Planctellipticum variicoloris: one gene and its partner. The protein of the gene in region 1 interacts with the protein of each later gene in a pairwise test. Links are inferred from orthologs where the notes say so. Each region holds a gene or a part of one and is shown in the gene's direction. Other genes may lie near its edges.

Evidence for each region.
Region 2: the proteins of SH412_RS14475 (region 1) and SH412_RS20335 interact in binary tests that used the Escherichia coli proteins (3 or more experiments, as listed by UniProt). The link is inferred for Planctellipticum variicoloris from one-to-one orthologs.

What each region holds. Positions count from the first base shown.
Region 1 is NZ_CP130886.1:3,724,673-3,735,999, reverse strand. What follows is about bases 3,515-6,514. They hold SH412_RS14475 (sulfate/molybdate ABC transporter ATP-binding protein), read left to right. Parts: upstream 3,515-4,483; coding sequence 4,484-5,545; downstream 5,546-6,514. Other genes in these bases: SH412_RS14465 (hypothetical protein), read right to left, coding at 6,220-6,514; SH412_RS14470 (RrF2 family transcriptional regulator), read left to right, coding at 5,648-6,112; cysW (sulfate ABC transporter permease subunit CysW), read left to right, coding at 3,570-4,487; cysT (sulfate ABC transporter permease subunit CysT), read left to right, coding at 3,515-3,580. In the rest of the region: SH412_RS14495 (DUF1559 domain-containing protein), read right to left, coding at 1-1,095; SH412_RS14490 (sulfate ABC transporter substrate-binding protein), read left to right, coding at 1,657-2,703; more of cysT, read left to right, coding at 2,762-3,514; more of SH412_RS14465, read right to left, coding at 6,515-7,470; SH412_RS14460 (hypothetical protein), read right to left, coding at 7,559-7,813; SH412_RS14455 (IS4 family transposase), read left to right, coding at 8,478-9,779; SH412_RS14450 (DUF1501 domain-containing protein), read right to left, coding at 10,068-11,327. UniProt on the Escherichia coli protein: Part of the ABC transporter complex CysAWTP involved in sulfate/thiosulfate import. Responsible for energy coupling to the transport system.
Region 2 is NZ_CP130886.1:5,225,807-5,237,081, reverse strand. What follows is about bases 8,328-11,275. They hold SH412_RS20335 (glutamate-5-semialdehyde dehydrogenase), read left to right. Parts: upstream 8,328-9,145; coding sequence 9,146-10,405; downstream 10,406-11,275. Other genes in these bases: fliM (flagellar motor switch protein FliM), read left to right, coding at 10,442-11,275; SH412_RS20340 (hypothetical protein), read left to right, coding at 8,328-8,748. Outside these bases: SH412_RS20385 (DUF1559 domain-containing protein), read right to left, coding at 1-17; SH412_RS20380 (RrF2 family transcriptional regulator), read right to left, coding at 314-784; SH412_RS20375 (SDR family NAD(P)-dependent oxidoreductase), read left to right, coding at 1,126-1,923; SH412_RS20370 (helix-turn-helix domain-containing protein), read left to right, coding at 2,765-3,337; SH412_RS20365 (aldo/keto reductase), read right to left, coding at 3,689-4,672; SH412_RS20360 (DUF6800 family protein), read right to left, coding at 4,772-4,972; SH412_RS20355 (amino acid kinase family protein), read right to left, coding at 5,278-5,901; hisG (ATP phosphoribosyltransferase), read right to left, coding at 6,074-6,952; hisI (phosphoribosyl-AMP cyclohydrolase), read right to left, coding at 7,055-7,438; more of SH412_RS20340, read left to right, coding at 7,801-8,327. UniProt on the Escherichia coli protein: Catalyzes the NADPH-dependent reduction of L-glutamate 5-phosphate into L-glutamate 5-semialdehyde and phosphate. The product spontaneously undergoes cyclization to form 1-pyrroline-5-carboxylate.

The sequences.
Region 1 (11,327 bases):
CCGGAAGTCCACGTTCTCGCTGACGAACCGGACGGCCCCGTCGCCCGTCGTGAAGTGGGCTCCGCCGGTGTGGAACGAGAATGGCGAGCCCGTACCGTGGGTGGCGATCGGCAGCCCGAGGATCGTTGAAGCGATTCCAGCGCTGCCGTAAGACTGCCCGCGGATGTTGTGACCGTTGGTCGCATTAATCGCGATCGCTCCCCCCAGCACGCCGGTCGCGGCGGGAGTCTCGCCAAAAATAATGATGTCGCTGGCGGGGCGCGACCAGCCCCCCGAGTTGAGCCGGTCGGTGCTGGACGACGCGGAATCCGTGTCGACCAGCGCGTTCCCCCCCGTCAATTTCTTGGGACCCCGCACATAGACGAAGGGGCGCCCGGCGGACTCCGCGATTGCGATGGTGTTGCTCAAACCGTCGGTGACGTCCCGGAATTTCCTGCCCTGTCGCGTTTTCAGGCCGGTGACGGGATCGATGGTCGCGTTCTTGGGGAAGAACCCCGCCACGTACGTGTAAGGAGCGGCCAGTCCCTGCGCCTGTTCGGCCGGGTCGACGAACGTGCCCGGGGCGGGAATCCCCAGGGTGATCGTGAAGACTCCGGGGGCGATTCCAAAGATCGGGGAGTAGCTGCTCGTCGACGCGATATTGGGAGTGAACGCACTTCCGGGCGGCGCCGTGTCGAGCACCCCCGCATCGACGTCGGACGGGCACTGAAAGGCCGCAATTCTCGTCTGCGAGATCGGAATGTTGGTCCCGACGCTCCAGTTAATCGTCTGGTTGTAATTGTTGAACAACGGGGCCTGTTCGATGTAGGGGAGCAATTCGGTGAGCAGGGCCAGTCGGACCGTGTTGGCGGTGGGCGGACGCAGGCTGGTCGGCAAGTAGGTGTAGGTGCTCTCGAAATTGTGGAAGGCCAGCCCGATCTGCTTGAGATTGTTACGGCATTGCGTGCGCCGCGCAGCTTCGCGGGCCTGCTGGACGGCGGGGAGGAGCAGCGCGATCAGGATCGCGATGATGGCGATCACGACGAGCAGCTCGATCAGGGTGAAGGCCGCCCGCAGCGGGCTCGGCTTCATCGGCGGGACAGACAGTTTCTTCACGGCGGATCTCCGAATCTTCTCGGTTGTGGTTGATGCACGAAAGCTGGCGGATGTCGAGGGGGAGGGAGGGGCTCAGCGACAACACAGCATGGTTTTCCCTTTCCGGCGATGGCCCTGATTTGACGGCCGGTGCGGCATTCCGAGTTTGCGGGTTGCAGGCGTCATTCCGATGGCAATGAAATCGACAATTCGATCACCAATTGAGTCGGGATTGTATTTGTGATCGCCGGATTGTCAAGAGTCCGCACTGAAGCAGTCGGAGATTTTTCCAGGCCAACCCAAACCGCCGCCACGCGAAATCCCATCTACGATTCATCCGGCTCAGTCCATTGCGCAATGTGCCTCAAATGTCTGTCACAAAACGATTAACGAAGAATTTCGTCAGGGATTCCTCCGTGCTTTGCGTTGTCGGGAGGCAGATTCCGCCGGTTATGGTTGCATCCGCCATTGCTCTCCGACAAACTACCACCAATAAAGTCATGGAATTATCGTGGGGTTGGCCGAACGGTCGATCTCTCTTCGCCGTGACATCTGTTTCCAGCCCGAAGTGATGGTGGCCCAATGCCCGCTCCCGAACGTTCGCTGACGCTGTTCTTCGCCCTGCTGCTGCTGCTGGCCGGTTGCAGTGGCCCAAGCCCGGAAAAGGCGGCCGGGGCGCCCGCCAGGCTCGAACTGCTCAACGTCTCTTACGATCCCACCCGGGAGCTCTGGCGGGATCTCAACGAGGCCTTCGTCCCGCTGTACAAAGCGGAGACCGGGGTGGACCTGGAGATCAAGCAGTCGCACGCCGCGTCGGGGAGTCAGGCCCGGGCCATTATCGACGGCCTGGAAGCCGATGTGGCGACGCTGTCGCTCTGGCCCGATACCGACGCCCTCCGCAAGCAGGGACTGCTCCGTGAAGGCTGGGACGACGGGCTGCCGAACCGCTCGCTCCCCTATACCTCCACCGTGGTGTTTGTGGTCCGCAAGGGAAACCCCAAGGCGATCAAGGACTGGGGCGACCTGGTTCGGCCCGGCACCGAGATCATCACCCCCAATCCCAAGACGTCCGGCAACGGCCGATTGAGCCTGCTGGCCGCCTGGGGTAGCGTCGTCCTGCGGGGCGGTTCCGAAGCGGATGCGCGGGAACTGCTCCGCAAACTCTACCTGCAGGTGCCGGTCCTCGACACCGGCGCCCGCGGGGCGACGACGACGTTCGCCCAGAAAGGGATCGGCGACGTCCATCTGGCGATGGAGAGCGAAGCCTACCTCGAAGTCCAGGAGTCGAAGGGCGCCGTCGAAATCGTTTATCCCTCGATCAGCATTCTGCACGAACCTCACATGACGGTCGTCGACAAGGTTGTCGATCAGAAGGGGACGCGGAACGCCGCCGAAGCCTATCTGAAGTTCCTCTACACGCCCGCCGGTCAGGAAATCATCGCGAAGCATTTCTTTCGGCCGACCGACCCGGACATCCTGGCGAAGCACGCCGGGCAGTTCCCGACGATCGAACTGTTTCCGCTGTCGAAGATCTCCGGAAGCTGGGACGAAGCGCAGAAGACGTTCTTCGCCGAAGGCGGAATCTTCGATCAGATTTACCACCCGGCCAGCCGCGGGGCCGACAAATAGCCCGCGGCCGTGAGCGACAACGCAGCGGCTGACGACGGTCTGACAAGGGGTGGAGAACATGGCGGCACGGCGGATTCTGCCGGGATTTCGACTGAGCGTGAGCTGGACGGTGCTGTATCTGGCGGCGCTGGTCCTCGTACCGCTCGCAGCGTGCGTTCTGAAGGCGAGTTCGCTGACGGCGGCGGAGTTCTTCCGGGCGGTCTGGACCGACCGGGCGCAGGCGGCCTACTGGCTGACGCTCCGCACGTCGCTGGCGGCCTCGGTCATCGACTGCTGGCTGGGGCTGCTGCTGGCCTGGGTGCTGGTGCGGTACGAGTTCCCGCTGAAGTCGGTCTTCGACGCCTTGGTCGATCTCCCCTTCGCCCTGCCGACGGCCGTGGCGGGGCTGGTCTACTCGAATCTGTACGTCGAAAAAGGTTGGCTGGGGCAGTTTCTGGTCCCGCTGGGGATCAAGGGGGCCTACTCCGAGCTGGCGATCGTGCTGGTGCTGTCGTTCATCGGCCTGCCGTTCGTCGTCCGGACGGTGCAACCGGTCCTCGAAAGCCTGGATGCCGAGGTCGAAGACGCCGCGGCGTGCCTCGGGGCTTCGCGCTGGTTCACCTTTCGCCGGGTGATTCTGCCGCCGCTCTATCCGGCTTTGTTGACGGGCTTCGCGCTGACGTTCGCGCGGGCGCTGGGGGAGTACGGGTCGGTGGTCTTCGTCTCGGGCAACATGCCCTTCAAGACCGAGATCGCTCCGGTGCTGATCGTCTCCCGGCTCGAAGAATTCGCCTACGCCGAAGCGACGGCGATCGCCGTGGTGCTGCTGGTGGCGTCGTTCGCGATGCTGGCCGTGATCAACTTGCTGGAACGGAGGGTGTCGCGCTATGGCGCTTAAACCGGGCGGGCTGGTCGCAGCGGCGGGGCACGCCACCGGCCGGCGGTCTCAGGAAGATCCGTGGTGGCTCCGCTGGACGCTGATCGCGCTGGCGATCGGCACGCTGGGGCTGCTGGTGGTGATCCCCGTGGCCAATGTGTTTTACGAGGCCTTCGCCGCGGGGGCCGGGACTTACTGGAAGAACCTGACCGCCGACAAAGACACGCGGCACGCCATCTGGTTGACGCTGCTGGTCGCTCCGGCCGCTGTGGTGATGAATGTGATCTTCGGCCTGGCGGCGGCCTGGGCGATCGCGCGGTTCCGCTTCGCGGGACGGACGCTGCTGACGACGCTGATCGATCTGCCGTTTGCGATTTCGCCGATCGTGGCGGGGCTGATGTTCATGCTGCTGTTCGGCCGCCAGGGCTATCTCGGTCCGTGGCTGAAGGATCACGGCATTCAGCTCATCTTCTCGCTGCCGGGGCTGATTCTTGTCACGGCTTTTGTGACGCTGCCCTTCGTGGCGCGGGAATTGATCCCCGTCATGGAGGCCCAGGGATCCGACGAAGAAGTCGCGGCGATCAGTCTGGGGGCCAACGGCTGGCAGATGTTCTGGCGAGTGACGCTCCCCAACATCAAGTGGGGCCTGTTCTACGGCATCATCCTCTGCAACGCGCGGGCGATGGGAGAATTCGGTGCGGTGTACGTAGTCTCCGGGCACATCGCCGGTCAGACCGACACCATGCCGCTGCGGGTCGAAAAACTGTTCCAGGAATACAACAACCCGGGATCGTACGCGGTCGCATCGCTGCTGACGTTGCTGGCGCTGGCCACGCTGACATTCAAACTCGTGCTGGAACGCCTGGCCCGCCAGGATCTGGCCAGCCGGGCCGACGAACAGGCCGCGGCCGAAGAGGAGTCCGTATGAGTATCGCCGTCCGAAATCTGAATAAGACCTACGGTTCCTTCACCGCGCTGAGCGACGTCAGCCTGGACGTTCCCGGCGGCGAACTGCTGGCGCTGCTGGGGCCTTCCGGATCGGGCAAGACGACGCTGCTGCGGATCATTGCCGGCCTGGAAACCGCCGACAGCGGCACGATCGGCTATGCCGACGAAGACGTGACGCATGCGGCGGCGCGCGATCGGCAGGTGGGGTTCGTGTTCCAGCACTACGCGCTGTTCCGGCACATGTCGGTTTTCGAGAACGTCGCGTTCGGGATGCGGGTCCGCAAGAAGCCCAAGGACGCGATCGGCAAGCGGGTGCGGGAACTGCTGCACCTGGTCCGCCTGGAAGGCCTCGAACAGCGATACCCGTCGCAGCTATCGGGGGGGCAGCGGCAGCGCGTGGCCCTGGCGCGGGCGCTGGCGGTCGAACCCCGTGTTCTGCTGCTGGACGAGCCGTTCGGCGCCCTCGACGCCAAGGTCCGCCAGGAGCTCCGGCAATGGCTGCGGCAGCTCCACGATGAGATCCATCTGACGACGGTGTTTGTGACTCACGATCAGGAGGAGGCGTTCGAAGTCGCCGACCGCGTGGTCGTGATGCGCGGCGGCCGGATTGAACAGGCCGGCACGCCGCAGGAAGTCTTCGACCATCCCGCCACGCCGTTCGTGATGGATTTTCTCGGAAACGTAAACGTGTTCCACGGTCGCGTCGAAAACGGCATGGCGCTGATGGGCCGGCTGCAGATCGCCTGCCCGGAATACCCGCAAGTGGGCAGCCGGAATGCGACGGCCTACGTCCGTCCGCACGAACTCGATCTCCACCGCCTGCCTGCCGGCACGAACTCGCTGGAGGTCAAGATTCAGCAGATCAACCCGGCCGGCTCAGTTGCCAAGCTGAGGGTCTGGTCGGAGGAGTTCGGCATCGCCCTCAACGTCGACCTCAATCAGGAGCGCTACAGCGATCTCCGACCGTCGATCGGCGAAACGGTGTATGTTTCGCCGCGGCGAATGCGGGTTTTCATGCCCGAGGACTTTGTGATCTGAGCTTCGAAAGCCCTGAACCGGCCGCGGGTTGCGTTCAATGCCGACGTTTCGTTACAACGCATGTTGAGAACGATCTCCAACCGGCTTGATGGGCAATCGGCGATGAAGCTGTCGCGAAAATCGGATTATGCACTGCGGGCTCTGTTTACGCTGGTCGAACGACGGGGGGAAGGGCCGATTTCCATTCGGGAGTTGGCCGAGCTGAACGATGTGCCGCGGCGGTTCCTCGAACAGATCATGCTCGAATTGAAGTCCGTCGGCATCGTCCGGAGCATTCCGGGACGGATCGGCGGGTTCGAACTCGGTCGCCCGCCCGAACAGATTACGATGGGGCAGGTGGTCCGGCACTTCGACGGCCAGCTCGCGCCGATTGCCTGTGTCTCCAGCACGCACTACGAAGCCTGTTCCCAGGAAGGGCACTGCCGCTTCCGCCGCGTGCTGCTCGACATCCGCAACTACACCGCCCGCCGGATGGACGAAGCCACGCTGGCGATCGTCTACGCCACGGCCCCGGTGACCCGCAAAGAAGTCTTCGACGTCGCGTTCACGGGCGGGGATGGGATCTGAAGCGCCGGCCTCGACGCCCCGCGCAAAAACCTGGAGCGTCCTGCCCCGCAACTCGAAACCCCACAGCACTCCTCGTTCCCAGGCTCCGCCTGGGCTGCGCGAAATCGTCAATTGTTGGCGGTCCCGGTTGATCCGGCTTTTGTTCCTGGAAGGACGGGGAGGGCCTGGCGGCGCTGGGCTGTCAGCGACTTGCCTAAGTGGTCGTCGATCCACGCGAGCAGGTCGCGATGCCGCACGGCGTTCAGGGCTTCGCAGATCTTTTCCTCGCTGATCCGCACGACCGACGCGGCCATCCCCAGAATCAGTTTCGTAAAGCCGCCGCGGCTGTGCTGGCCCTGCAAACGCTTGCCCTTGCCGATCAGCGATTCCAGCACTTCGCTGCTGGCCGGCAGACTCTGTCCGGGGAGCACGCCGCTCGACTGCTCGCTCACGAACTCCACCAGCCGCGCCGCCGCACGCTCACCGGCAGGCGTTCGGGCCACCGTCTCCAGTTGCCGGCGCAGCGTCTCGCCGGCGGCGGCGTGGTAGCCCGCCACGCGCAGGAACTCCAGCATGTGGTCCTTGACCGCCTGCAAGTCGTTCCAGTCCACGAGCGCCTCCCGGAAGTCGCGGATCCAGCCGAACTTCTCCTCGAGCCGCGTCAGGTCGAGACCCGCGGGACGTTCGGCCGCGGGCGTGTCGATCAGCCGCAGCATGCGGGCGCCCCAGCCGATCAGCGGCCCCAAGTTCAAGTAACGCCCTTTGACTTTCTGCGTGGGGGGAGCAAGGTGTCCGAGTTCCGTCTGCTTCACCCGTGGCTGCGTCTGCCCGCAGTGTTTGACGAACGCGATCCACCGCGGATCGGCGAGCAGTTCGTGCTTGAGCACGATCGCCGTCTTGTGGGCGATGTCGTGCAGCACCTGCGTCGTCGGGTGCTGTTCGCGGAAACGCTGAGCGCCGCCGAGAAGATCCGAACCCTCGTCGCTGAGGATGGCGGCCGGCACGCCGACCAGCCCGGCCGCAGCCGCGAGCTGCCGCTGGACGATCTCGCCGCTGGATTTTTCGACCGGCTGCAGCGCCAGCAGCGTCAGATCCTGGTGCGTCAGCGGCGCCGTCAGCGCTTTCCACGCCGACAATCGCAGCCCCGCGATGACCAGACACTTCCGCGACCCCAGTTGCAGCGTGTGGTCGACGAGGAACACCCAGTCGGCGGCGAATTCCTTGGGCCGCCGCAACTCGTGCAGTCCCAGCCGCAGCAGCCACGCTTCCGCAGTATTGGCCGCAGGAGCCCCCCGGAACTGGGGCAGGCTGTCCCGCAGCAGTTCGACCACCGCCCGGCAGCCGCGAAAGCTGACCGCTCCGGCCAGACAGAACTGCAACGTCAGGCCGATGGCCGCTGCCGAATACGCATGATGGGCCGGTCGGACGGCGTCCGGGAGGGGGCCAGGGGCTGCGTCGGCGACCCGGTCAGCGCCCGGATTTTAAGGCGGCGATCTCACGTTCCAGGTCCGCCGCGCGGCGTTCGGCCGCGGCGGCCCGCGTGCGCCACATCGCGCGGCTCTTCTCGACGGCGCGGGTCTGGTTCTGCAGGAGCTTGCAGGTTCGCTTCCACTGGCCGGACTTCGCCTTCCACCGATTGCGACTCCGCTCGAAGAACCGCACCAACTTGCCCGCCGGCGACGAATACCGGGCGACGGCTGTTTCGCTGGTTTCGCAGGTCATGACGTTCCTCCTTGAACAAAAAGCCCAGTGGAACAAAAACGCGACGATTCGCCGAGGCCAATTGCCCCTGAAAACGACGGATTTCGCGCAGCCCAGGCTCCGCCTGGGAACGCCTCTTCAGACGCTCCGCGTCCTCTTCGTCTTCCGGCTTCTCCACACGCACCACCTCTTCGCCCTCTCCTCCCCATCCACCATCCACGACCCACCAACCACTTCTTATGTGAATTCCGCGCAACAAACTCGCTATTTATGACGGGGACATAGGAGCATGCGCGTCGGCAGTCCGCTGCCGGCGTTCCGGACGATTCCCGTCAAACCGGGCCTGATCAGGGCCCAGCGACGGACCGTTCGCAAGAACGGTCCGAGGGGCGCACCCCGTGTGCGCACAGCCTCGACGTCGAGCTTTTCCCGTTCACCCGGCCGCAAAACCGGCGAACCTGATCAACGTGACTGAGCCGCCGGGACTTCCACCGGCGCAACATCACCGCCAGACGGACTCCGGCGGGACGGCCGTAAGAAAGCCGGCCCGCCGGAGCCGATCGCGGTACGTACGGCGGACGTCCTCGTCCGCCGCGTAGGGCAGGCTCCCGCCCAATCTCGTTCGGCACGCTTTTTGCGCAGGCCGATTGAGATTGTAGTCTTTCTCCCTGCGGAGGGAGTGGCGATGGCGGAGAAGGGGCTGACGGAGGAGGAGCGGCGGGAGCTGATTGGTCCTTTGGCCGGGACCGTCCTGCTGCGGCGCATCTTTCCGCTGCTGCAACGATTGGCTCCCTGCGGGACAGAACGCGACACCGCTCGCAACCGGCAGCTGTTCTACAGCCAGTATGCCGCGCTCCTCCTGATCGGCTTCTTCAACCCCGTTCTCAAGTCCGCCCGGGCGCTCGTCGCAGCCTCGGGACTGAAAAAGGTCCAACAGCTCGCCGGCGGGCAAAAGGTCTCGGCCGGGGCCTTCTCCGAGGCCTCGTCCGTCTTCGATCCCTCGCTCCTGGAAGGACTCGTTCACGAACTCCGCCGCCAGTTCGCCCGGCATCAGTTCCGCGTGAGCCGCAGCGGTCGGCTGGGACGCCTTCCCAACCCGATCGTCGAACGTCTCGTCGCCGTCGACGGGACCGTGCTGTCGGCCTTGCCGCAGATCGCCGCCCGGCTGGGACGCGGTTCTCAAGGCCAGTGGCGGCTGCACACCCAGCTTCGCATTCACGACCAGAGGGTCGTGGCCTCGACCCTCACCGAGGAGCCGGCCAAAGGGCCGCACTCCGAGCGCGCCGTCACGCTCCAGCAGATCCAGGCCCGCGAACCGCAACCCGCCGGTGCGCCGGGAGACCTTTATATTCTGGACCGGGGCTATCGCTCGGCCGTGGTGTTCAACGAACTGGTCGAAGCCCGCTGCGACTACGTCTGCCGGCTCAATCGCGGGGACGGTCGCGTGGTCGAGGGACCGGTCAACGACGCGAACGGTCATGCGGTTCAACTCCCCGCGCTCACCGAAGCCGATCGCGCCGCGGGGGTCGTGGCGGATGAACTGATCGCGCTGGGCGGCGGCAGCGGAGCCAGTCCCGCAAGAACCAATCACGTCGTGCGGCGGATCACCGTCGAGCCAGTGCCCGGTCGACCAAGTTCGGCAAGGCAGGGGCGGCTTCGCAGCGACCAGACCGGGCGGGAAGGCCTGATCCTGGCCACGACGCTGCTGGATCTCCCGGCCGAACAGGTGGTGCTAATCTATGAATGCCGGTGGCAGATCGAGCTGTTCTTCCGGTTTCTGAAGCAGGTGCTGGGCTGCCAGCAACTGCTCTCGGCGAAGACGCGGGGCGTGGAGATCCAGCTCTACTGTTCGCTGCTCGCCGGGCTGCTCCTGGCCCTGGCGACGGGAGGCAACCTGTCGCGTCGAGCGTATGAAATGGTCTGTCTCTACATGACCGGCTGGGCCGACGACGAAGAACTCCTCGCCGCCTTCCCCCAGCCGCCATAGATTATGCAAGCACCGTGCCGAACGAGATTGGGTGAATGCCTGCCGAATTGCGGCATCCACGGCAGCGTGACACTGCCTTCGCCAGAGTCTTCTCCCGATCCCCCCCCGCAGCCGGATCGACCCCAAGCTCCACCGGCATTCCCTCGTTCCCAGGCTCCGCCCGGGAATGCCTCTTCAGACGCTCCGCGTCCTCTTCTCCTCACTCGCCACGCACCACTCCTCACTCACCACCTCTCCAACTCCCCAAGTGGCCGTCCGAGGGCTCGGGCAAGTCGTGTGGCTGCCAAATTATGCAAAGATCTCCCGGACCACATGGCCGGCAACGTCCGTCAGGCGGAAGTCGCGGCCGGCATAGTTGTACGTGAGCTGCTCGTGGTCCAGGCCCATCAGCGCCAGCAGCGTGGCGTGCAGGTCGGTCGTGTGCATCCGGCCTTCCACCGCGTGCGTGCCGAATTCGTCCGTCGCTCCGTACGAGTAGCCCGGCTTGACACCCGCCCCTGCGAGCCACATCGGATAGCCGGTGATGTTGTGATCGCGGCCGTCCACTCCCTGTGCCGTCGGCAGCCGGCCGAACTCGCTGCCAAACAGGACCAGCGTCTCGTCCAGCAGACCGCGCTGTTCGAGGTCGGCCAGCAGGGCCGCCGTCGGCTGATCGGTCGCGGCTGAGTTCGCGATGAGCCCCTTGTGCAGATTGTTGTGGTGATCCCAGCCGGGCTGACGGATCTCGACGAAGCGGACCCCCGCCTCGCTCAGCCGGCGGGCCATCAGGCACTGCCGGGCAAAGCTCCCCGCCGGTCCCGGTTTGACGCCATAGGCCTCCAGGACTCCCTGCGGTTCCGTGGAGATATCGAGCAGCTCGGGGACTTTGTCCTGCATGCGGAAGGCAAGCTCGTACGACTGGATCACGCCGTCCAGCTCGGTCGGCGCCGCCGGGCTGGCCTGCAGGCCGCGATTGAGATCCTGCAGCAGATCGAGCTGCTTGCGCTGCAGCGAAGCGGCGGTGCTGGGGTTCAGATTCGGGAGCTGACCGAGATCGCTGATCTTCGTCCCCTGGTAGTGGGCCGGCAGGAACGCGCTGCCGTAGTTGATCGCCCCGCCGAAGTTGGGCGACGGGTTCACGGAGATGTAACCCGGCAGATCCTGATTCTCGGTCCCCAGCCCATACAGCAGCCACGCTCCGAGGGACGGCCGGACCAGCGAGGCGTTTGCCGCCCCGGTATGGAGCTGAATCACCGCCTGCGGATGGGCCGGCGTGTCGGTGTGCAGGCCGCGGATGAAGCAGAGCTTGTCGACCTGCTTAGCGACATGCGGATACAACTCCGAGACCCACGCGCCGGTCTCGCCATGCTGCTGGAACTGGAACTTCGAAGCGACCAGTTTTCCGCCGCCAGGACCGGTCTTGCCGTCGCTGGCCTGCAGCGTTGGCTTGTGTTCGAAGGTGTCGACGTGCGACATCGCTCCTTCCATGAACAGGAAGATGATCCGCTTGGCTTTGGCGGGAAACTGTTGCGGCCGGGGGGCCAGCGGGCCGGCGTTGGGACGCGCCCC
Region 2 (11,275 bases), 1.5 Mb from region 1 along the record:
GAACGGGATCTGCGCATGAAGAGTGCCGTCTCAAGCAGATGAACGGATGGGCCGAAGTTTACAGGGCCGTAAGCAATTGCCGTTCCATCTCCGGCGTTCGCAGGCGCATAGGGGATTTCGATAGGAGTGCTGGAATTTGACGCCGCGCGGCCGGCGGGAAAATCACCGGGGCGGCGAGTTTGTCGCCGCGCGGTGTGCGTCTCGCCGGTATCCTGCGACCGCAACTCACGATCTCAGCGGGCGAACCGGCCGGTTGAGGCCGACGCCTCAGCAGCGAATTCCGGGTGCGAAAGCTTCACGGTCGAGATCGTACTCAACCGGGCTCGCCGGCCTGTCCAACGGGACTCGGCGATTCATCGATCGCGGATTCACACAGCGGGATGCTGGCGCCCGGGGCGGCGAGGACTTCGGAGAGTCGCGTATTGGCGAAAGCGCTTTCCACTTCCGCCATGGCGTCGTCGAGCCGGCGGTGTAACGGACAGAGATTCTTCCCGTGCGTCGACAGCCCGAGCGGGCAGGTGTGGATCCGCTGGATCGGCTCGACGGCATTGACGACTTGCAGAATCGTCACCTGGTCGGGAGTGTGAACCAGCGTCATGCCTCCCCCCACGCCGCGCTGAGAATGGACCAGTCCGGCCCGGACCAGGCTCTGCAGCACCTTGGACAGGTAGGCCTTGGGGACGTGGGTCGCTTCGGCGATCTGATCGGTGGTACGTGCTTCGCGAGAACTGGCGGCGAGATGCACCATCGCGCGGAGTGCATATTCGACCGTTTGTGAAAGCATCAGCAGCACACCTTGGCAGACGCAGCCGCACATTGGCGGAGAAGCGGATCGGAAGCTCCAATTTTGGGCCTGATCGGGTTGCAGGTCAATTCGGAATCCTCGATCCAGTCGCCGGGAGAGTCGCTCCGGACCCCGCACAAACTCTCCACAGTCCTTCACTTGCACTCATTTCTCGACCTCCTGCCCGCGGGAGGCATCGTCCCTTTTTTTCCGTCCGGCGAAGCCGTACGATCTTCTGACGTCTTGGATCTCACTCAGGAGAGGGGGCCCCGGAGTGTCTTCCGGCGGCAGCCCGGCCGTGGCCAGGCAGGGCCGAGTCGACCTCTCACGGAATGTCCCGGGTGTGGAAACTGCTCGCTGACCGTTGGGCCCTGGTAACAGGCGCCTCCGCCGGAATCGGAGCGGAGTTCGCCCGCCAGCTTGCTGCGCGAGGAATGCACCTCGTTCTTGTGGCTCGCCGAGCCGAGTTGATGGAAGAGCTGGCCGCGGAACTGCACGCAAAGCACGCCACACGTTGCGAGATCATTGCCGCGGATCTTTCGGCCGCAGGCGAAGTCGAGCGAGTCGTTCAGGAATTGACGAAACGGGGCGTCACCGTCGATCTGCTGGTGAATAATGCCGGTTTCGGCGTCGTCGGGGAGGTCGATCAGGCAGAGGTCCCTCGTCTGCTGGAACTGATCCGGCTCAATATCTCCGCCCTGACCGAACTGACCTATCGACTGCTGCCGGGCATGCTTGCGCGCCAGTTCGGGGCGATTCTGAACGTGGCGTCGCTGTCGGCCTTTCAGCCGGTCGCCTACATGGGGGTGTATGCGGCGAGCAAGGCGTACGTGCTGCATCTGAGCGAAGCGCTCGCCAGCGAAGTCGGAGGGCGGGGCGTCCTGGTCTGCGCAGTCTGTCCCGGCGTGACGCGCACGGCCTTTTTCGATCTGGCAGGGGCTCCGGGCTGGCTGCAGAAGCATTCGTCTCAGACCCCCGAACAGGTTGTCCGCGTCGGGCTCCATGCTCTTGGCCGCGGCCGCTGGGTGATTGTCCCAGGCTGGCGCAATTATTTTCTGACGCTGCTGGTCCGGATCGCTTCCCGTCGGCGGGTGGTGAAAGAATCGATGCGATTCTTCCGGCCGCGCGGCCGGAAGTAGCCGCGGCATATAAAGAGGTCTCCTCGCTCGGGCGAGAGGCGAAGTCCCGCCACGGGAGTTGCAAGCCCGTTTCACGGGATGCGACGCCGTGGTTCATCAAGAATTCCTTGTGGGCGATCATTTTCGGCGGATTGTGCCGGATTTACGGATTCTGACGCCAGGTCCCGATCGGGCCTGAAGATTCTGTCGTACCGATTGGATGCCCTGGGGCGCGCCTGCGGAAAACGCGACCTAGGATTGTGGAAGTGGTGAGGCGGGTTCTCCAGTCCGCTTCCCATCGTTAAAGCTGGCAGCTTTGAGGGACTTTGCGGCTGAAATGCGGGTTTCGGGGCGTTTTCTCCGAGGCTGGCACGGCTCTTCAAAGTGCTCTTGACAAAGACCCTCAAGTCACAGAACCGCGTAGGACGAAAGTAGAGGTCAGACGGTTCGCACCGGTCTGACTTGGAACACGCCCGATAACGGTTTGAACCAGTTCAGCGAGAAACGGCGGCGCACCGTCTGGGGGGCAGGACAACTTCGAGTTTCGTCTCACCATCCAGAACCGGATGCGCGGATTGCGTTCGGTCCTCCCCCAACGGGACATCGGCCACGGATCAGGTCGATCGCTCCCGACGAAGACAAATCCCGACCGTACAGACCCAGGATGCACAAGCCTGTCGTCGGCGCCCGCAGCGCCGCCTACCGGTGGAACGTGTGTCGACGCGTCCGTTTCCCAGAACGGACGTGGCCTTGCAAGCAGACCCGGCAGGCTAGGACAGCCACGCATCGTACGAGGGTGAAGATCCGGAGGGTCGCGACGCCCTTCTGTGTGACACAATTATTGGTGATTGGAGAGCCCGCGATGAGAACGATCTTCACTACTGGCCAAGTAGCAAAGATCTGCAAAGTTGCTCCGCGCACCGTCAGCAAATGGTTTGACTCCGGACGGCTGCGTGGTTACCGAATCCCCGGATCGCAGGACCGTCGCATCCCGCGCGAACACCTGATCCGGTTCCTGAAGGAGCATGGTATGCCCCTTGGGGAACTTGAGGATGAGGCCATGGGCAAGTTGCTGCTGGTCGGCGTCGAGTCTACGGTGCGCCTTGCGCTCACCGAACTGATGCCGCCCGAAGACTACAAAACCGAGTTCGCCGGGAGCGGCTTTGAAGCCGGCATCCAGGCCGAATCGCTGCACCCCGATTGCGTGGTGATCGATTTCGGCATGGGCCGTCACGAAGCGACCCTGATCGCCCAGAACCTCCGCAAGAACAACGACTACGCGGATGCCGTTCTGGTCGCGCTGCTCAACGACGAAGATACCGCCAGCGGTATCGATCGTTCGATCTTCAACGAGACGTTCCGGAAGCCTTTCGACGCAGCCCTGCTCGCCGAACGCATCCGGACCCTCGTCGGTCGGAAAAAGCAGCTCGTCTGAGCAAAACTCTCACGGACCGGCCGATTGCGGCGCCCGCAGGGACTGCAGGCTCCGTATCTCATTCCCGGACTGTGCGAAATGCCGAGAGGCGTCCAAGATGGACGCCTCTTCGCTTTTTGATTCGTCCTCAATCGGCGGAACCGGTTGGGATTTCATCGTGCGGCGGGTGACCGGCGTCAGATTCGCGGCTTCCCGGACGTCGAAGTTGCCGACCCAGCCGCTCCAACGCATCCCTCAATGAGACACTTCCGGCTCACGAGGGTTCGCGCGGGGGCGTCCCGGCAACTGGTACTTCGGCTTCCGCCAATTGCTGAGACGTAGACTGCGCAAATCGGCCGGCGGGAGACAACTCTACCGGACCGCCGGGCGGGAAGCGACCGGGCCGCGCGCGGCAATGGCGGCGTCGATGGCGGCGATCTCGGCGGGCGACAACATCCAGTTCATTGCCGCCGCGTTGTCACGGATCTGATCCGGACGCTTGGCGCCGCAGAGCGCCACCGTGATCCCCGGGCGCTGAATGGTCCAGTTCACCACGACCTGAGCCACCGAGACATTTCTTGCGGCGGCGATGGGTCGCAGGCGGTCGAGGAAATCCTGGTTCTTCTCCCACTCGTCGCCCTGAAACATCGGGTACTTCCGACGTCCGTCGCGCGCGTCGAACTGAAAATCTCGCGGCAGTTTACCGGCGAGCAGCCCCTTCATCAGCGGCCAGTAGACCATCGTCGAGACGTCGTTGTCGATGCACCAGGGGAGCTGGGCGGTTTCGATTTCGCGCTGCAGCATGTTGTAGTGCGGCTGGAAGGCGCTGATCGGGCACTCTGCGTGGAACTCCCGGAGCTGCTCCAGGGAAAAATTCGAAACGCCGACGCTGCGAATCTTGCCCGCGTCCAGCAGCGTGCGGAAGGCTCCGGCAGACTCGGCCACTGGAACGCTCGGATCGGGTCCGTGCAGATAGTGCAGATCGATGACGTCGACGCCGAGCCGCGCGAGGCTTTCGTCGCACTGTCGCAGCAGCGTCGCCGGCCGGCCGTCGCGGACCTGCTTCCTTTCCTCGTTCCAGGCGATGCCACCCTTGGTGGCGATGACGACCTGGTCGCGCAGGGGGCGGAGCACGCGGCCGACCAGGCGTTCGCTTTCGCCGTCGTAGCCGTAGCAGTAGGCCGTGTCGAAGAAGTTGATTCCCGCCTCGACGGCCGCCGCCACGGTGGCGAGGCTGTCCGCCTCGGTAACGTCGATGCTGGTAATGCCGGCGATCGGCCAGCAGCCCATCGCGACCGGCGTGACTCCGAGGTCGGTCCGTCCGATTCGACGGCGTGGAAAAACGCTGCCTGTCATAACCCGGCACCTCCGAAACGCCGCCCCGAAAAACGATCGAGCCCACCGGCGCAACCGCCGACGGGCTCTTCTGAAATCTGCGTTCGCGAAACCGCGAAACTACTTCGCCTTCTGGGCGTCCTTCAGCTCGGCGGCGCGCTCTTCCAGGTTGAAGAACGGGCTCATCCGGCGGACCTTCGCCGCGATCACTTCCTTGTCCGCATGGCTGGTGGCCTTTGCGTACCGGGCGGTGAACTTCTTCAACTGAACTTTGCGCTTCCGGCTGCGAGCAAGCTCGCGATCGCGTTCGATACGGGGCATAGCTGAATTCTTGTCCGAAACCGATGAATGGAGAACTGGCTGAGACTAACGCAGCTTCTTATGGCAAGTCTTGCAACGAATGCGGAAGCCAACCAGCTTCCCGCACTTCTCGCACCGCCGAGCCTTGCGAGCCTTCACCAACTTTGTACGCGGCCGAAGAACCATAACTGACCTCAACTCACACGAAAAACCGGCCCGTGCAGCGGGTCCGGTGGAACGGGGAAGTTTAACGGCTGCCCGGCCGACCTGCAAGCAACTCGCCCGCGTCGTTTTGCCGGCGGAGCTCGCTCGCGGGAAGTTGGCGATCAGTCACCCCGGACAGGAACTCCAAGATCTAGCCAGGGAACGACTTCCGACGAAGCGAGCTGCAGCGAAAGCCACGCCACGCGGGGCAACTGGCCGGCAATTCCCGGAAAGTACGGATCGATCAGTTCCGACTGGCTGGCAGCCGTCAGCCGCTGACCCAGCGGGGCAAGGGGGACCTTCACGAGGACCAGTTCCTCGGCGGGCCAGCGCAGCGCAGTCCACGCCGCCAGAGAATCGCTGGTGACGTCCCAGTTGTGGGGCGGCGCGTCGTCCAGCCCCGCTTCTTCCCTCCGGAGAAACGGTTCGGGATCAAGGATGGCCCGCTGTCCGTCTCGCCAGGCCGCATGCGCCTCGTCGCGGTCGGCGACCAGACGTGTCCTCGGCAAAACGGCCGCCCAGAAGCGGGCTGTCAGTCCGAGAGCCGCGATCGCCAGCCAGTGAGAAGTCTCTTCCGTCAGCCCGTGGTCCAGATGCCACTTCCGGACAAGATCGGCCGCCGGCCCGCCCCCAGGAAAGAGCAGGCAGTCGCGAGAATCCATCGTCGACAGCCACCGACGGACGCGGTCGATGCCGCCGGGAAATGTCAGCCCGCTCCCGCCGAGTTTGATGATCGTCGTTGGCATCGGCGCGCTCAGATGGCGACGTCAGGTCGCAAATCACGCCCGTCGGCGAACTCAGGGCGTGCCCCCAATCACTCTTTCCATCGCCGCCGAATCCGGCATCCACGACTCACCCGTCTCTGAGTCGGCAGCGTCGCCGCCCCCGGCGGCTCGGCAGAAGTGCCGCCCGTGGCGATCAGTCGATAATCTTATTGATTGCGTATTCGACGATGCCGCAGGCGCCGGCGATTTTGAGTTTCGGGATAATCGTGCGGACCTGGGCTTCGTCGAGGATGGTGTTGACGTCGACCCAGTCGGGATCGGACAGTCCCGAGACCGTTGGCTTCTGCAGGGCGGGAAGAGTCGCCAGGACGGCCTGCAGGTCTTTCCGGTGGACGTTCATCATCAGGCCGACCTTGCCTTCGGCGGCGAGGCACGAGCGGAGCATCAGCGAGATGTTCTCCAGTTTGGCTCGCTTGGCTTCGCTCTTCCAGGAGTCCTGATTCGCAATGAAGCGAGTCGTGCTCTGCAGGACTTCTTCGACGATCCGGAGGTCATTGGCCCGCAGCGAGCTGCCGGTCTCGGTGACTTCCACGATGGCGTCGGCCAGCCGCGGCGGTTTGACTTCCGTAGCGCCCCAGGAGAACTCGACCGTGGCGTTGACGCCGTGTTTCGCGAGATAGCGCTTCGTCAGACCGACCGCTTCGGTCGCGATCCGTTTCCCTTCAAGATCCTTGACGGACTTGACCGGGGAGTCGTTGGGGACGCAGAGGACCCAGCGGACCGGCCGCCGGCTGACCTTGGAGAAGACCATCTCGCAGATTTCGTGGACGTCGGCTTCGGATTCCAGGACCCAGTCGTGCCCGGTGATCCCGGCGTCCAGGATCCCCTGTTCGACATAGCGGGCCATTTCCTGGGCGCGGATCAGCAGGCACTCGATTTCGGGGTCGTCGATTTCGGGGTAGTACGACCGCGACGGGAACTTGATCGTGTACCCCGCCTTCTTGAACAGCTCCGCGGTCGCTTCCTGCAGACTGCCGGCGGGAATTCCCAGCTTGATCAACTTGTCGCTCATTCGAATGTGGTCCGTGGTCAGTAGTCTGTGGTCAGTGGCCGGAACCGTGACCCGGGTGTCTTTCCCTTGTCTGGCTCTCGACTCTCGTCTCTCGACACTCGGCTATTTCTTGTAAACCGCCTTGGGATCGAAGACCCGGTCCCCTTGCACGGTGACGGCGCCGGATTGAGGGTCGATCTGGCGGAAGAAGCAGCTTCGATATCCTTCGTGGCAGGCGGCGCCGCCGATCTGGTGGACTTTGACCAGCAGCGTGTCGGCGTCGCAGTCGAAGTAAATCGCCTTCAGTTCCTGGACGTTGCCGCTTTCTTCACCCTTGCGCCAGAGCTTCTGTCGACTTCGGCTGAAGTAGACGACGCGTCCGGTCCGGAGCGTCTCTTCGTACGCTTCGCGATTCATGTAGGCGAGCATTAGGACATCGCCGTTACCGGCGTCCTGGGCGATCACAGGGATCAGGTCACACTTTGAAAAGTCAGGTCCGTCAGCCACGCGTCCGTCCGGTCTTTAAGCCATTGGTGGGGGAGTTCTGGTTTCCGGTTCCCGGACACGTCAACGATGCCAATGGCTCGCGGCCGGGCCGGAAAAGCCCTCAGAATACCGTGCCCCGGCTGCGCTCGCCAACCGACGCGTACCAACGGCACCTGTTTGAGGCGGCTTTCCGTCAAAGCGTCCGGTTCGTCTCGAAAATCTTGCCCGACGCGCAGGCGCTGCGTACAAACTCGTACAGCCGGACTTCACAAAATGAGCTAACCTGCACTTGTGGCTCAGGTTCGTGCGAGGTAGCCTGGAAGATATCAACGAACGCCTGCGCGTGAGAGGGCTCTCCGCGGACCAGGGACAGGGACGCTATCATGAGGTTGTGGCGACTGCTGGCTGTGATAATCGCGGGAATTCTCGCGGGCTCTGCGTCTGAAACGCTTGCCGGTGACGAACTTGGTTCGTGGGAAGACATTCGAGTCTCTCCCGTCGAAGTTCGCGTCTATCCGATTCTGGACCTGGTAACGGCCCCCGGCACCCACCAGCGGGTGGTGATCGCGGACGGCGGATCGTCAGGGCGGGTTGCGATGGCTCGTCCGGATGCCAGTCCGGTTCTGGAGGATCTCCGCAAGTCCACGGATCGTCGCTACTGGTCCGAGCATGGCGGTCCGGGAGTCGTGCAGTTTCATGAAGACACCTTTTCTTTGATCGTAACGACGTCTTCTGACGGCCATGCCGCAGTTGCCGGCAGCCTCGCGGCTCAACGCCAGCGGCGTCCGCCGAGCGTGCGGGTCTCTGTCCGTCGGTTTGGAGGCTTAGGAAGTACGCTACCCGAGGCCCTGAAGCTGCTGCTGGACCCGACGGGGAGCGGTCGGCTGCTGCCGGAGCAGGTTGAGCGGCTCCAGAGTTTGCTCCGCGATCAAACCTTCGCCATTGAAGAAACGGCGCCGCCGATGGTTCTGGTGGACCGCAGCGCCGGGGAAGTTCATTGGGAGCGGACAACGGCTCATCCGATGTCGGTCGGGGTCGCGGTGGGTGTTTCCCCGGATCGTCGGCAACTCACCGTTCCGGTGGAAGTTGGCGGAAATGCCCAGCGGATGGCCAGCCAGCTCCCGCAACCGGAGTGGGTCAACGCTCCGCTGGCTGACGGGGGAGCGTGGCTGCTGGACCTGAACCGGCCGGGTCGCGAACCGCGACTCCCGATGTTAGTCCTTGTTCAGACACAGGTTGTGGCGGATCAGCAGAGCCTGGCGCAGTCGCTCAACACGACGATCATTCCTCCCCCGCCTCCCGCCGATGCCTTTCCCGGCGCTGACGAATAGTGCTTTGTCACAACCAGGATTTCGGGAAGAGGGACTCGCGAACAGGGAGTCGAGAATCGCCAGTATGTGCCGAGCAGCGATTTTCTCTGCGCCATTCCCGATTCGCTCAGTTGATGACCCTGATCTTCCGGTGTGACAGAGCGCCAGGCGTCGGATTGCCGCCCGGCGCTGCATTCCGTCGAAAATCCATCGCCGCCGAACGGGATCTCCACGCAGAATCCCATTTCCAAGTCGGCAGCGGGGCCGCCCCCGGCGGCCGGTCTGGGTTGACACAAGTTGTGAATTGGTCGATATTTCGCGGGGTTTGGCCCCTGCGAAACATTGCGCTGTGGGTGAACCTGTAAAGGGCGGTTGGGCTCTGCTCGAGCACCCTCCCCGCAATGGTGAAGTAGCTACGATGTCCGACTGGCAGCAGTACGCCCGTACCCTGGGCGACAAGGCACGATGCGCAGCGCGAGTCCTCGCGACCGTAACCGGTGCGCAGAAGCGGGTATGGCTGGAGCATGCGGCCGACCAGCTCGTTGTTCGCGCCGGCGAGATTGTGGCGGAGAACTCCAAGGATCTAGCGCGCGCTCCCGAGTACGGCTTGTCGTCGGCCGCCGTTGACCGATTGACACTGAGTCGACCGCGCGTGGAAGGGATGGCTGCCGCGCTCCGCGAAGTTCTGCTCCTGCCGGATCCCGTCGGACAGGTGCTCGATGGCGAGATTCGCCCGAACGGACTGTCGGTCTCTCGCATCCGTGTCCCGCTGGGGGTGGTGTTCTTCATTTACGAGAGCCGGCCCAACGTCACTGTTGATGCCGCGGCGTTGTGCGTGAAGAGCGGCAATGCCGTCATCCTGCGCGGAGGCAAAGAAGCCCTGCACAGCAATCTGGCGCTGTACCGCGTGTTGAGCGACTCGCTTGCAGCGGTCGGACTGCCGGCTGACGCCGTGCAACTCGTCAATACGGCCGATCGCGAAGTTGTCGGCGAACTGCTGAAATTGAGCGACAAAATCGACGTGACGATTCCCCGCGGCGGCAAGTCGCTGATTGAACGCGTCGCCGCGGAAGCCCGGATGCCGGTGATTAAACACTTCGACGGCGTGTGCCACGTTTACGTCGACGCATCCGCCGATGTCGAGATGGCCGTCGGAATTCTCCGCAATTCCAAGTGCCAGCGTCCCGGCGTCTGCAACGCCGCGGAGTGCGTCCTGGTGCACCGCGAGATCGCGGATCGCTTCTGGGCCGTTGCCGGGCCGATGTTGAAGGGAGAGAACGTCGAAGTCCGCGGTTGCCCGGAAACCGTCCGTCGGTTTCCGTCGGCTCGAGCGGCGACCGAGGCCGACTATCGGACCGAGTACCTGGATCTGGTTCTCTCTGCCAAGGTTGTGGACAGTCTTGAGGCCGCAATGCAGCACATTGAGGAATATGGCTCGCATCATACCGAGTCGATCGTCACCAATTCTCAGTCGGCGACAGAGCGCTTCCTTGCGGCGGTCGATTCTGCGGCAGTCATCGTCAACGCAAGCACACGGTTCAATGACGGAGGCGAATTGGGTCTCGGGGCGGAGATCGGGATCAGTACGGATAAGTTTCACGCCCGCGGACCGTGCGGTCTGCGGGAGCTGACGAGCTATAAATGGATCGTACGCGGCAGCGGTCAGGTGCGGGAATAGCGACCGCAGTCAATCGCGTGACAGGAGACCCCAGGGATGGGCGACGTCCTGAGTCAGTCCGAAGTCGAGTCGCTGCTGGCAGCGCTTGATCCTCATACCTCGCAGGGACCCTCTGCGAAGCCGCAGCGTCGCGTCGATTCCAATATCCAGCTCAGCCTTTACGATTTCAAACGTCCGGAACGTGTCAGCAAGGAGCAGATGCGGGCCTTTCAGGCCCTGCACGAAGGATTCAGTCGCGAGTTCGGCGCGGCTCTCAGCGGCATGCTGCGCGCCATCGTCGAAGTCAAACTGATCAGCGTCGACCAGCTCACGTACAGCGAGTTCGTGTTCAGCCTGGAAAACCCGACCTGCTTCAATCTGCTGCAGGCGGACGAACTCGACGGCCATCTGATCCTCGATCTCAACCCCTCGATCATTTTTCCGATCATCGACCGGTTGCTGGGGGGCGGAAAGCAGTCCGCCAGTTACGACTTTCCAAACCGACCGCTGACGGAAATCGAGCTGCAGCTCGTTTCGCGGATCACCACGCTCGCCATTCAGGGACTGGAGAACGCCTGGGCGAACGTGGCGAAATTGAAGCTCCGCGTCAGCCAGGTCGAAAGTAATCCGCAGCTCGTGCAGATCGTTCCGCCGAACGAAGTCGTCGTCCTCGTCAGCTTTGAAATCAGCATGGGCGAGTCTCGCGGGATCATGAATCTCTGCATTCCGTTCAATACGATCGAGCCTCTGTCGGGCAAGCTGTCGACCGATTCCTGGTCGGCCTATACCCGTAAGCAGCTCGACCCTCGCCAGAAACTGAATCTCGAAACCGGCCTGGCCCGCGCCGCCGTGCGGCTCGTCATCCACCTCGCGGGAACAAAGATCTCGACG